DNA from 2 places in the Romboutsia sp. 1001713B170207_170306_H8 genome. Region 2 is predicted to be linked to the other one. Evidence: riboswitches for the same ligand, from Rfam matches in the RefSeq annotation. Region 2 holds a riboswitch; the other holds the start of a gene.
What was found. Region 2 has a riboswitch for thiamine pyrophosphate ahead of I2A66_RS11635 (MTH1187 family thiamine-binding protein). Riboswitches for the same ligand answer to the same signal wherever they lie in the genome.
Positions count from the first base shown of each region.

Region 1: linked by a shared signal. The riboswitch ahead of thiT (energy-coupled thiamine transporter ThiT) and the one ahead of I2A66_RS11635 (MTH1187 family thiamine-binding protein) in region 2 are both predicted to bind thiamine pyrophosphate.

Region 1 covers NZ_JADNAX010000001.1:544,317-551,246, reverse strand. The annotation lists gene I2A66_RS02675 (D-alanine--D-alanine ligase) at 1-1, shown strand, start outside; gene pdxR (MocR-like pyridoxine biosynthesis transcription factor PdxR) at 20-1,483, shown strand; gene I2A66_RS02665 (hypothetical protein) at 1,600-2,118, shown strand; gene I2A66_RS02660 (carbon starvation CstA family protein) at 2,237-3,970, shown strand; gene thiT (energy-coupled thiamine transporter ThiT) at 4,041-4,676, opposite strand; TPP riboswitch at 4,798-4,893, opposite strand; gene I2A66_RS02650 (ferritin-like domain-containing protein) at 5,071-5,496, shown strand; gene I2A66_RS02645 (DUF4397 domain-containing protein) at 5,579-6,193, opposite strand; gene I2A66_RS02640 (PH domain-containing protein) at 6,276-6,899, opposite strand.
Region 2 covers NZ_JADNAX010000005.1:196,238-203,167, forward strand. The annotation lists gene I2A66_RS11620 (ABC transporter ATP-binding protein) at 1-507, opposite strand, end outside; gene I2A66_RS11625 (ABC transporter substrate-binding protein) at 488-1,492, opposite strand; gene I2A66_RS11630 (ABC transporter permease) at 1,508-2,272, opposite strand; gene I2A66_RS11635 (MTH1187 family thiamine-binding protein) at 2,238-2,534, opposite strand; TPP riboswitch at 2,625-2,724, opposite strand; gene I2A66_RS11640 (TatD family hydrolase) at 2,767-3,537, opposite strand; gene I2A66_RS11645 (ABC transporter ATP-binding protein) at 3,690-5,387, opposite strand; gene I2A66_RS11650 (antibiotic biosynthesis monooxygenase) at 5,514-5,837, opposite strand; gene I2A66_RS11655 (siderophore ABC transporter substrate-binding protein) at 5,911-6,858, opposite strand.

The DNA.
Region 1 (6,930 bases), on a different contig from region 2:
ATAAAACTGAGGTGATAAATTGTTATTCTCTAATCTCAATATAGATGACAATGAGCCAATTTATATACAAATAAAAAATCATATAATAGATATGATTTTAAAAGGACTTATACCTGATAATAGTAAGCTCCCTTCTACAAGGGAGCTTAGTCAACTTCTTAAAGTTAGTAGAAACTCTATAGTTTTAGCTTATGAAGAACTAAAATCTGAAGGATATATATATTCAGTTTCTGGCAAAGGAACTTTTGTAAGTTCAAACGTCAATATACCTAAAGGTAATTGGTGTATAAATTGGGACTCGCTTGAAAATAGTTATTCTAAAACTGCAAATAAAATGGACATTATAAAAAATGAAATTCCCTGGAGGTCTGACTTAATATCTTTTAAAAGTATTTCTCCTGATGGTTCTATGTTTGATATAGATGAATTAAAGAAATCTTTTCTAAATAGAATTTCCCTTGAAGGAGATAAACTTCTTAATTATGGATACGCACAAGGTTATAAACCTTTAATAGATTATTTATTAAAATATATGAATAATAAAGGAGTCGATACTTCTAATAAAGATATACTCATAACAAATGGCTTTACAGAAGGATTAGAAATTATGCTATCTTCATTTACATCTCCTGGAGATTATATAATTTGTGAAAACCCAACTCATAATACTACACTTAAAATTATGAGAGCTTTAAATTTAAATCTTATTAATGTTGACATAAATAAAAATGGCTTAGATTTTGACATGCTAAAAAATAAAGTTTCTAAATATAAAGATAAAATTAAATTTGCTTATATAACGCCTTCTTATCATAACCCTACTGGAACTGTTATGTCACCTGAAAGTAGGTATAAATTTTATAATTTAATGAAAGATAATAATATTGCTATTATTGAAGATGGATTTAATGAGGAACTTCTATACTCTAGTTCTCATATATTCCCTATTGCATCTCTTGATAATTTTAGTAATGGAGTTGTTTATATAGGCAGTTTTTCAAAAATTTTATTCCCTGGGCTTAGAATAGGATGGATACTTGCTGATAAAAACATTATTTCAAAACTTGAAAGTGTAAAAAGATGTAAAACTATTCATGTTTCTTTTTTAGATCAAGGTATCCTTTATGATTATTTGCATAATGGCGGTTTTGAAAAATACATAAAAAAAGTCCGTAAGTTTTATGGTGATAAATTTAATTTTGCTTATGAGTGTGCCTTAAAACATATTCCACATGATTATATTCTTGGTGATGGTGGTCTTCATATTTTTGTTAAACTTAAAAATATTAAATCTAGAGATTTATTAAATAAATGTTATGAAAAAGGTGTTATTTTTATGCCTGGGGATATATTCTCTATTAATGATAATGGTGATAATACTTTAAGACTAGGATTTTCTAGATTATCTTTAGATGATATAGAAAAAGGAATAAAAATAATTGGTGAGTGTATAAAAAATATGGAAAATGATTCTAAATCCTAAAAGTTCACTTTGAACTTTTAGGATTTTTTATATCTTTACCTAATTAGGTCTTTTATCTATTTATATATCATAGAGTTTAAATATAATTAAGCTAAACTTTTTAATGGAGGTATACCATGTCATCACTACTAAACACACATGAAGTTGTGTCTAAAATCTTACAAAGCTATAATGTTTATTATGATATCGAAAAATGTACTAATACACATATACCACTTGTAGCTAAGTGTGAATTTCATGTACATAATCAAAAATATGTATTAGTAAAAAAAGCTACCTTATGGGAAGCTGACTCAAATGAATATGTTTATATTTTTGAAGTTGATAATTTAACAAAAGAACTTTTTATAAAGTGTAAGAATTATGCTTATGAAAATGGTATGAGTTTAATTAATCCCAAACCAGGTCATATGTATTCATATATTACGACTTTATTTGTATGCAATTCTTGCGAAGAAGGTGTAGATAAACTTATAAAAAAATGTAAAATATTTAAAAATTTTAAGTTCTCTTTTAATGGTTGGATGGATTTTCGTACTTGTTGCTTAAATATTAGTGATAGTAAAATTTATGGAAATAAGTCTGGAAAAGATACTACTAAGTTTTTTAAAAATTTACTGTCTAAAAATATTTAAGTTGTGTAGTTTACTATTCAATATATTTTTTAAATTATATTTTCAGAATTTTTCTACATTTAGATAGTTATTAAATTTATATAAATAACTATAATTTTTTGTAAAAGGGGGAAAATTTTTGAACGCTTTATTTATTTTATTTTTAGGAATTATAGTTTTATTCGTTGGCTATGTTACTTATGGTAGATGGCTAGCTAAACAGTGGGGAATTGATGAAAAACGTACAACTCCATCTCATGAATTAGAAGATGGCATAGACTACGTTCCTGCAAAAACACCAGTTTTACTTGGTCATCACTTTTCATCTATAGCTGGTGCAGGGCCAATTAATGGACCTATTCAAGCTGCTGTGTTTGGTTGGGTTCCTGTAGTACTTTGGGTTTTAATTGGTGGAATATTCTTTGGTGCTACTCATGATTTTGGTGCTTTATTTGCATCTATTCGTCATAAAGGTCAATCCATTGGTGAAGTTATAGGCCAAAATATAGGTCCTAGGGCTAAAAAACTATTTCTTACATTCTCCTATTTAACACTAATATTAGTTGTTGCTGCATTTGCATCTATAGTTGCAGATACTTTTAAGGCTACATTTACTCAATCTGGTGCTGTTGATTATGTTGCAAGCTCAGCTAATGCTTCTACTGCTATGATATCTCTTTTGTTTATATTATTAGCAATTGCTTTTGGATTTTTAGTTTATAGAAGAAATGCTTCTTTAGGAGTTTCAACTGTTATAGGCATTGTAGCTATAATTATATGTATAGCTTTAGGTCTTAATTTCCATCCTATTTACTTAAGTTCAAATACTTGGATGATTATAGTTGGTATATATATATTAATTGCATCTGTAACTCCAGTTTGGATTTTACTTCAACCCCGTGATTATTTAAGCTCATTTTTATTATACGGTATGATAGCCATTGCTATAGTTGGGATTATAGGATGCCATCCAACATTAGATATACCTGCATTTACTGGTTTTACTGATACTATAGCTCCTACTGGAACTTCTCTTGGGTACTTATTCCCTGCTTTATTTATTACAATTGCTTGTGGTGCTATATCCGGATTTCATTCTTTAGTTGCTTCTGGTACTACTGCAAAACAATTAGATAAAGAAGCAGACGCTCGTCCTATAGCTTATGGTTCTATGTTAATAGAATGTGCTCTAGCATTAATTTCTGTATGCGCAGTAGGATATATATGGAAAGATTATTCAACTGGAACAACAGTTACTCCTACAGTAGTATTCGCATCTGGCATAGCATCTATGTTAAGTAAAATCCCTGGCCTTTCTAATGTTTATAACATAGCATACTCTTTATTAGTTTTAACAGTTTCAGTTTTCTGCCTAACTTCATTAGATACTGCAACTCGTCTTGCTCGTTATATGTTCCAAGAATTTTGGCTTGCCCCTGGTGAAACTAGAGATGATGTTTCAGGATTTAAAAAGGCTATAACAAATCCATATGTAGCAACACTTATTACTGTTGTATTAGGTATAAGTCTTGGTCTTACTGGATATGCAAATATATGGGCTTTATTTGGAGCTGCAAATCAACTATTAGCTGCACTTGGTTTGCTTGCTATAGCTACATGGCTTGGTAATATCGGTAGAAACAATAAGATGTTCTTTATACCAATGGTATTTATGCTTGTAGTAACTGTTACTTCTTTAGTGCTTACTATTAAATCTAATGTTCTAGCTATTATGTCTGGCGGTACTGGACTTGGCTGGTGTTATATACGTACTATCCTAGCTTTACTTTTAGTAATTCTTGCTATTATTCTTATGATAGAAGGATTCAATACTATAAAAAAACAATTTAAATCTAAGACTAAACAAGCTTAATTATTAATAAATATATACTAAATTAATAAAAAAATCCAATAGGTTAACTATTGGATTTTTTTATTTATAATTATTTATCATAACTTTCTTCTAAATGTTCTTTTGTTATAGTTTGTATATTTGCCATTCTTTTAATTTTAGATAATGGCATTGTAACTAAAACTATACTACTAAGCAATCCTTCTAATCCTGTACCTGATAAATTGTAAACTATTGAATAAGCAACTGGATTCCATCCTTCCCATGCATAATCTGCAAAATAAATACATCCTGAAAGTATGTGAGAAAGTTGCTTTAAAAGCACGGCTAATATGCATCCTATAAATATATTTCTCTTTTTATTACAATCAAATAGTCCACTAAGTCCAAGTAACATAGTTGGTAATATATAGTCTAGTAAAAATTGAGCTGGATGAATTATATATGCCGAACCTATTAAACCTAGTATTCCTGTAATTAACCCACAAGTCATACCAGTAATAGGCCCATAAAGTAAACCAATCATTAAAATTGGCACTGATGATAATAATTCAATACCTCCTCCTTGTGGATATTGGATTAGTTTTATTTTAGATAAAATAAAGCTACATGCAGCAAATAAAGATACAACTATCATTGTTTTTGTATCTAGCTTAATTTTCTTTATGTTTAATAAATAATAAGCTATAGGTATTAAACATATAATTAACATTATTGTGTTTACCATTCCCTTACCTCCTCAATAAATAAATAAATGAATTATAAATAAAAAAGCTATACCTGATTAGGTATAGCTTCAAAATTCAAAATTATTATAACTCTCTAATTAATTTACTAGATTATTATATTAATATCTACTCTTGCTTTCCTACGCTGGTACTAACCAGATCAGGTAATAAGGGTCGGTATAAACCTCTCAGCCAATGGCACCCCTAGCATTAATTATTTACTTATAATTTAATTGTAATATATTTTTTTATATTGTCAATTATTAATTATATAATTTAGACATATTAAATGAATATATAAAATAGATTTATATTACAAAATTATCATAGAATATTTTCAAACGTGTAAGTTAAAAATATGCTTAGACTATTATTGAAAGGAATATTTTTAACATGGAAAAATTAAATTTTGAAAAAGAAAATCAACTTGGTTTAGTAAAAGATAATGAAGAATTTAAACAAAGCTTACAAGGACAATTTAATGGTGAAACTGCTGAGGTTGGTTTATACTTAGCTATGGCAAGAGTTGCACAAAGACAAGGTTACGCAGAAATAGCTGAGGTACTTAAAGTCATAGCTTGGGAAGAAGCTGAACATGCTGCTCAATATGCTGAACTTCTTGGTAAAGTTTCAGATTGTACTAAAACTAATATATCAAACATGATTAAAGGTGAAGTTGGTTCTAATAAATATAAATCAGAGCTTGCTCAAAAAGCTAAGAATTCAGATCTTGAAGAACTATATACATTTATAGATCATGCTGCTAGAGATGAAGCTAGACATGCTAGTATGTTAAAAGGTATGTTAGATAGATTATAAAACTTATAAAAAATTTATAAGTTTTATATATATGAAAAGGCATTTCTATATAAATAGAAATGCCTTTTTTATACTAATAAATTTATTGCATCAACATATACGTGCATCCATCCAAAGACTGAACTAAAGTTAAATTCGGTACATCTCCTAAAACATACAATGAGTAAACCTTTCTATCTTTTAAATTTACATTGCTACTTAAAACTATATTATCAGTATTAGCTACCTTAACTTCTATCCTATATTCCCCATAATTAACATCTATATAATCTGTAGCTTCTCTAAATTCCACGTCACTAAACATTTCATTTCCATTTACATATATATCAACTTCTGGTGCATTTGGTGATAAATGTATAGCCCTTACTCTTGATTTTCCATCTTGAAGGTTTCTTGGATTTGATTCTATATATGGAACTAATGTTAGATTATTTAAGTTACCTGTTGATGCTACAGTTATCATACTGCCACCCGGTACATCTACATTTTGACTAATTACTGGATTTTCTTCTGTTCCCGCAATATAAACATTGATAGTATAACTTCCTTGTGGTACTGGTATATATGATGAGAATTGTTCAAATGTTAAATTGCTAAATAATATCATATCTCCTGCATATACATCTACAGCTGGTGCATTTGGTGCCGCATGTAATACTCTTATATATGATGTATTCATGTCTAATCTTATTTTCATGATGTTACTTCCTATATATCTTTATATATATTATGATTGCAACATCTATTTGTGATAATTTGCATATAATGCACTTAATTTATTAGTTATTTATATATTTTTCAAAAACATATCCAAAGTCTTTGTTATTATAAGTATCCTTAACATTTTGCATCCAATTAAAATTAAATCTTGTTACTTCTTCAATCATTGTAGCTATATTTCCATCTATATGAGCTCTTTTTATAGATTCATTAGCCATGTTTAAACTATTCATACCATATTCATATGATTGATTATTTCTATTTTGAACTGTTCCAATTTCAAATAAAGCTTTATACAAATCTTTTAATTGCTCTATTTGTTTTTTATCTACATCTATACTAAAGTGTTCACTTCCAAAACTAAATTTTATTTCAACATCTAAGTCTACTGTTCCAGCTGTTTCTAAAGTTACTGAGTGCACATTTTCACTTCTAAACTCATGTCTTTTTACTACTCTTTTTTTGCTTACTGCAGATGCTCCATCTACATGAATTAGTCCTCTATTTGTAAATACATACTCATCTGACTTTGATTTTATAACGAAGTATATCTTTTCTCCATCTTCGTTCATTATATAATCATCACCATCAACTTTGTTAAAATCCTTTGGATCTATTATCTTACCTATATCAGATAAGCCTAATGTATCTGCTGCCATTTTTCCAAATATATTCCCTGCCATAACATCCTCCTAATTCATTTTTATTTATTAA
Region 2 (6,930 bases):
TTGCATATTCGACTTAGTTATAGAATCAAGTGCTCCAAACGGTTCATCTAACAACATTAAATCTTTACTATTTATAAAAGTTCTTAAAAAGTTAGCCCTTTGCTTCATTCCACCAGATAATTCACTGGGAAACTTAAGCTCATACCCTTCTAAACCAAATTCTTTAAAATAAGGTTTCACTATATTTCTGGCCTGACTTTTTTTATTCTTATTAATAATTAAGGGAATAGATACATTGTCAATAATGTTCTTATATGGCAATAATAAATCCTTTTGTTGCATATAACTTATTTTACCATCTATGTGCATATCTCCACTATCCATTTTAGTAATACCTGTTATTATATTAAATATTGTACTTTTACCACTTCCACTTGGACCTAATAAAGTAATCAATTCCCCTTCTTTTATATCTATGCTTATATTTTTTAATATTAATAAATTATCATAACTCTTACTTACATTTTTTAATATTAGCTTTGCTTTGTTATTCTGGTAAGAATTCATTGGTATATGCATCACTTGCTTTCAAATCCTTTTCTATTAAATTGTACTCTCTTAAAAATTCTGTGTAATTATTCCATACACTATCCTTCATTTCTCCCCATCTACTTGCATCACTTATATATTCATTTGCTAAGAATTTTTGACTTTCTATAGCTAAGGTTTCATCTATTTCAGATGCATGCTTTACTAAGATTTTTGCTGATTCTTCTGGATTTTCTACAGCATAATTATATCCTTTTGATGTAGCATTTAAAAACTTTTTAGCTAGTTCTGGATTTTCACTTAATATAGTTTCATTAGATATTATAACTGGAGTATAATAATCTAATCTTTCATCTAAATCTCTTAATGATATATAATTTAAATCTATACCTTTTTGCTTAGCTTCTATTGCTGTCCAACCTTCAAATATCCACATCATATCTACACTGTTATTTACTGCTGTAAAGAAATCATCTTCTCCAACATCTAAAACTTTTAGTTTAGAAAAGTCTACATTTTCTTTTTTCATAACAGCATCAAGTATTGCATCTTCTGATGGAGATCCCCATCCTCCATAAGTTTTTCCTTCAAAGTCTTTTGGTGAAGTTATATTTTTACTCTTTAAAGATGCAAACCCTGATGTATTATGTTGTATAACTGTTGCTATTGCTTTTATTGGTAATGGATCTTTACTTGTCTTAGCATAAGTAACTTCTTCTTGATAACTAATCCCAAAATCCGCTTTTCCAGTTGCAACTAAAGTAGCTGATCCACCATCAGATGGTTGAACTATTTTTACATTTAATCCTTCGTCTTTAAAGTAACCTTTTTCCAACGCTACATATAATCCAGTATGATTAGTATTAGGTGTCCAGTCTAAGACCATCGTAACATCTTGTAATTCATTTTCACTTTTTGCTTCTTTATTTTTTGTACAACCTGAAAGTACTCCTAAACTTAATGTACTAATTAAAGCTAGTGACATCATTCTTTTTAATTTCATCTTATCTCCTCCTGATTATTTATGTCTTATTATTACTTTTCTTAATATATCTACTATTCCCACGAATATTAAACTAAGTATTACAACTATAATTGTTGATGCGAATACCTTATCAAGTGCATATGCACTTTTTGACCTTACCATGTATACCCCTAAACCTTCTGTTCCTCCAAGCCACTCTGCAACAGTTGCTGATACAACCATGTATGTTGCTGATATTTTCACTCCTGAAAATAATTTATCTAAAGACATTGGAAGTTTTAAATGAATAAAAGTTTTTAATTTTGTACTTTTCATAGTTTCAAATAGATTTAGATAATCTTTATCTATATTTTCTAATCCATCTACAAAGTTTATAAGTATTGGAAAGAAACAAGTTAAATTGACCATTAATATTTTAGGTAAAGTATCAAATCCAAACCAGATTATTAAAAGTGGTGCAATGGTTATAGTTGGAATAGTTTGGGAAACTAATAATATAGGGTATAAGCATTTTCTTATTATACTTACAAAGTCCATAATTACTCCTAAAAACATTGCACTAACTAAAGCCAAAATGAAACCACATATAGATTCATATAAAGTAACTTTTATATTAGCAAATAAAACTTGATAGTCATTAATAAATACGTTAATAATATCTATTGGCGTTGGCAGTATGTATTGAGGTATCTCTTTGTATTCAACAACTAATTGCCAAATAATTAATATTGTTATAAATGTTAATATTGGGTAGATATAATTTTTACTTTTGTCTATGATTTTTAAGCTTGTCTTCAATTGTTATTCCTCCTGCTTTCTCGTCTATCCTAACAGTAGTTATAACTCTTTCGCACCCAAGTTCAAAAGGTAACTTATGTACCTTTTGAATTATTTTAAAGATGTCTTCAAAATCTCCCTCTATAGTTGTACTATTTGCACCAACTTCATATTTTAATCCACTTTCTTCTATGCATTCTATACATGCATCTACAACCTTATACATTTCTTCTTCTCCTCTATAAGGTCTTAAAGGTACTACTGCTATATCTGCTATTACCATTTTATTTCCTCCTTTTAATTTTTAATAAAAAAAGTCCTATCATTAAGATAAGACTTTTTATAATAAAATATAATAATTTATATTATTAATCACTATAATTAACATCCTACCTACGTTGGCATTACCCAAATCAGGTTAAGGGTCGAGATTTTAATCTCCTCTCAGCAAATTAGCTCCCCTGTATGTATTTTTTATTTTCTATATTAATTGTATCATTCTTTAATAACTTGCGCTACTTTTTGTTAAAATTTGTTATTTCTTTTAGTATTTTGCTACAGTGCTCTTTAAATTCTTCAACTTCAACATTTTTAATATCACTTATTTTTTTATATACTTTCTTTATTTCATCTGGCATTCCATAAATATTATTTACCCACTGTAATGCAGTTGGTCCATCAGTTTCTGCTAATAATTGGTTTATTGGAATTTTCTTTATTATCTCATTAGTTTTATCGCTGTACCCTAAATCAACACTTCCAGTAAACAAACACTTTATATCTATTAACTTTTCTAAAGTTTTTTCTTCTCCTGAGTACCAATGTATTATAGTTTGTTCTGACACATCATACTTTTTTATATAATCTAATACTAATTCCTCTGCCCCCTTAGTGTGTACATTTATATATTTATTATATTTTTTAGCAGTTTGTAAAAAATACTCAAATACCTCAATTTGATTTAAATAAGTTTCTTTTTCTTCTACCCAATAAAAATCAAGGCCTATTTCTCCGATCAAAGGGGCATATTTTATATAATTTTCTATTTTATCAAAATTAAATTTATTATTTTTAACTTTACTAGGATGTATACCAAATATAGGTATTATATAATCACTTTTATTTGAGTATCCAATATTTTCTATATAACTTTTTTCATCCATTGCACAAGCTATAGTTATTATTTTTTCTTTATTTATAATATTTATTACTTCATTGACTTTATCCTTACTATAAAAATCTATATGATTATGGAAATCTATATGATTATGGAAATCTATATACATCTAGCACCTCCTTTATTTTTATGATATATCTTTAGTCTAAATCAATATTCCTAAACTTTATATTATTTTTTAACAAAAGTCTATCCTAATTTAAATATATTTTTAAGTCTTTCAAATAATAAAGCTAGCAAATTTTGCTAGCTTTATTATAATTATCTATGAAGTTTACTATAAACTCCACCTTTATTTATTAATTCTTCATGAGTTCCTCTTTCTGCAATTCCATTATTAGTTAAAACAACAATTTCATCAGCATTTCTTACAGTAGATAATCTATGAGCTACTACTAAATTAGTTCTATCTTTACTTAACTCTTCTAAAGATGCTTGAATTTCTCTTTCAGTAACATTATCAAGAGCTGAAGTTGCTTCATCAAGTATAATTATTGGTGGATTCTTTAAGAATATCCTTGATATAGAAATTCTTTGCTTTTGCCCTCCAGATAATTTAACACCTCTTTCTCCTATATAAGTATCGTATCCTTCTGGTAGACTTTCAATAAACTCATGTATTCTAGCTTTTTTTGCAGCTTCTATAATCTCATCCTCATTGGCCTCTGGCTTAGCACAAATAATATTATCTTTTATAGTTCCCGTAAATAAAAATACATCTTGCTGAACTACTCCAATATTTTTTCTTAATGATTTTAAACTTACATCTTTAACACTTATTCCATCTATTTTTATATCACCTTGTTCAAATTCATAAAATCTTGGTATTAAACTACATAAAGTAGTTTTTCCTCCACCTGATGGTCCAACTAGTGCTACGGTTTTTCCCGCTTCTATATTTAAATTTAATCCTTTTAATACTTCTTTTTTATCTTCATAAGTAAAAGATATATTTTCAATGTTTATATCTCCTTTTACATCTTTTAACTCTATAGGATTTTCAGCTTCTTTTTCTGTTTCTTCATTAACAATTTCCATAAATCTTTCAAATCCTGTCATACCACTTTGATATTGTTCTGTAAAGTTAATAAGCTTTTTTATCGGTTCAATAAACATCTTTACATATAATAAATATGCTGTAAAATCTCCAAGAGTTATCTTTCCTATATAAGCGAAATATCCTCCTGCTATTAATGCTATAAGTTCAAGTATATCCATAAATAAGTTCATTCCTGAGAAATAATCTGCCATAACTTTATAAGCAGACTCTCTAGCAATCTTAAATATACTATTACTATTGTTGAATTTCTTTAATTCTTCTTTCTCATTACAAAAAGACTTAGTAACTTTCATCCCTGCTATACTATTTTCTAAAGTAGCATTAACATCCCCAGTCTTTACTCTTGTTTCCATAAATGCTTTATTCATTCTTTTTCTCTGTGCAATTGCGAACCACACTAATAGTGGTAGTATTGCAAATATAATAATAGTTAACCCTACATTTATATTTAAAAGTATAAAGAAAGAACCAATAAGCATAACTCCTGATATAAATAAATCTTCTGGTCCATGATGGGCTAGCTCTGATACTTCCATTAAGTCATTAATTATTCTAGACATAGTAACACCTGTCTTATTATTATCAAAATAAGAATTAGGTAACTTTTGTAAGTGAGTAAATACATAATTTCTCATATCCCCTTGCATTCTAACTCCAACCACATGCCCCCAGTATTGCATAAAATGATTTAATATTGCCTTGAAAATAAATATAACTGCAAGTATTATACCAAATATAATTAACATTCTTAAATCTTTATTGGGTACAACATCATTCATAATATCTCTAGTTATCATTGGATAAACTAAATTACATGCTGAAAATAAAAATGCAGCTAAAAGATCTAAGAAAAAAAGCTTCTTGTATGGTTCATAATATTTTATAAAATCTTTTATCATACTAACTCCTCCTATCTATGATTATATATTTTTGTTATAAAATTAGTATATCATATACTTATTACCCAACTAAAATAAATCTACACAATATAAAAGAGATGACTCCTAATAATCATCTCTTTTTAATTACATATTTATATGCTTAACATCATACATATCTACACTTACATTTATTATAAAGTCTGGCTTTTCACCTTTGTTTTTATGACCCTCTTTATGAGCATCGCTAAGTTTAAAGTTTTTATGATCTTCTTGACTTTCCCATCTAAACATAACTATTACTTCTTCATGTTCTTCTTTTCTTAACTTTTGCATTATTGTAACATCAATAAGTCCTTGAGGTTTTTTTCTTTCATTTGTATCATCTTCATTTCTGGGTCTTGAAAATTTATTAATTATGTTTTCTGCATAACCCTTTTTTACTGTAAATTTTTTAGTTTCTATAAACATACTATATCTCCCATTTTTATAAATAAAGTCAGTTTTAAGTTTAAACTTAAAACTGACTTTTTAAGTAATTTTATTATTTTATATTATTTGCTATATCATCTATCATTATATTTATAGAGTTAAGACCACCATCATTTATATACCAAGTATATGCATCTAAATATATTATTTTTCCGTTTTTATATGCATCAGTAGACTTAACTATGTCATTATCTAATACTGTTTCAGCTGTTGACTCTCCTCCTGTAGCAGCTCCTCTATCTAAAACTACTAAGTATTCTGGATTTTGCTCAGCTAAGTATTCAAATGTAACTGTTTGACCATGAGTTGAATCTTCTATCGTTTCATCTGCTGTTTTGAATCCAAGACCTTGATATAATAAAGCATATCTTGAGTTTTCACTATAAACACTTAAGTTTCCTTCATTCACCATAACAGTTAATGCTTCTTTACCATTAACTAATTCTTTAACTTCATTTAATCTTTCTTTTACTTTTGCTAATTCTTCTGAAGCTTTATCTTCCACCTCAAATAATTCAGCTATAGTATTTATATTTTCAGTCACACTTCCTACATAATCAGTATTTTCTTTTGATACTGATATTGTTGGTGCTATCTCACTTAATTGATCATAATAATCTGCTTGTCTTCCACCTATTATTATTAAATCTGGATCTGCTGATTTTATAGCTTCTAAATCTACTTCTTTAACTGTACCAACTTTTGCATATTCATCTGAGTCATATTTTGATAAGTTTTCTGGATACGTTGATGTTGGAACTCCAACAACATTGTCTATTCCTAAAACTTCCATTGTATCTAAAGTAGGTATATCGAATACTACTACTCTTTCAGGATTTTTTTCTACTGTTGTTTCTCCTAAGTCATGAGTTATTGTCATTGTACTTTCTGCTGCTACATTTGTATCTGGAGTAACATTATTTTTATTTTTAGTTAATGCAAATGCTCCTACTAGTCCTATTATTGCAACTCCTGCTATTATTGCTGCTTTTTTATTCATAATATCTCCCTCTCTTTATATAAATTTATTGTATATTGAGTTTACTTCTAATTCAGTATTTAAAATCATTCT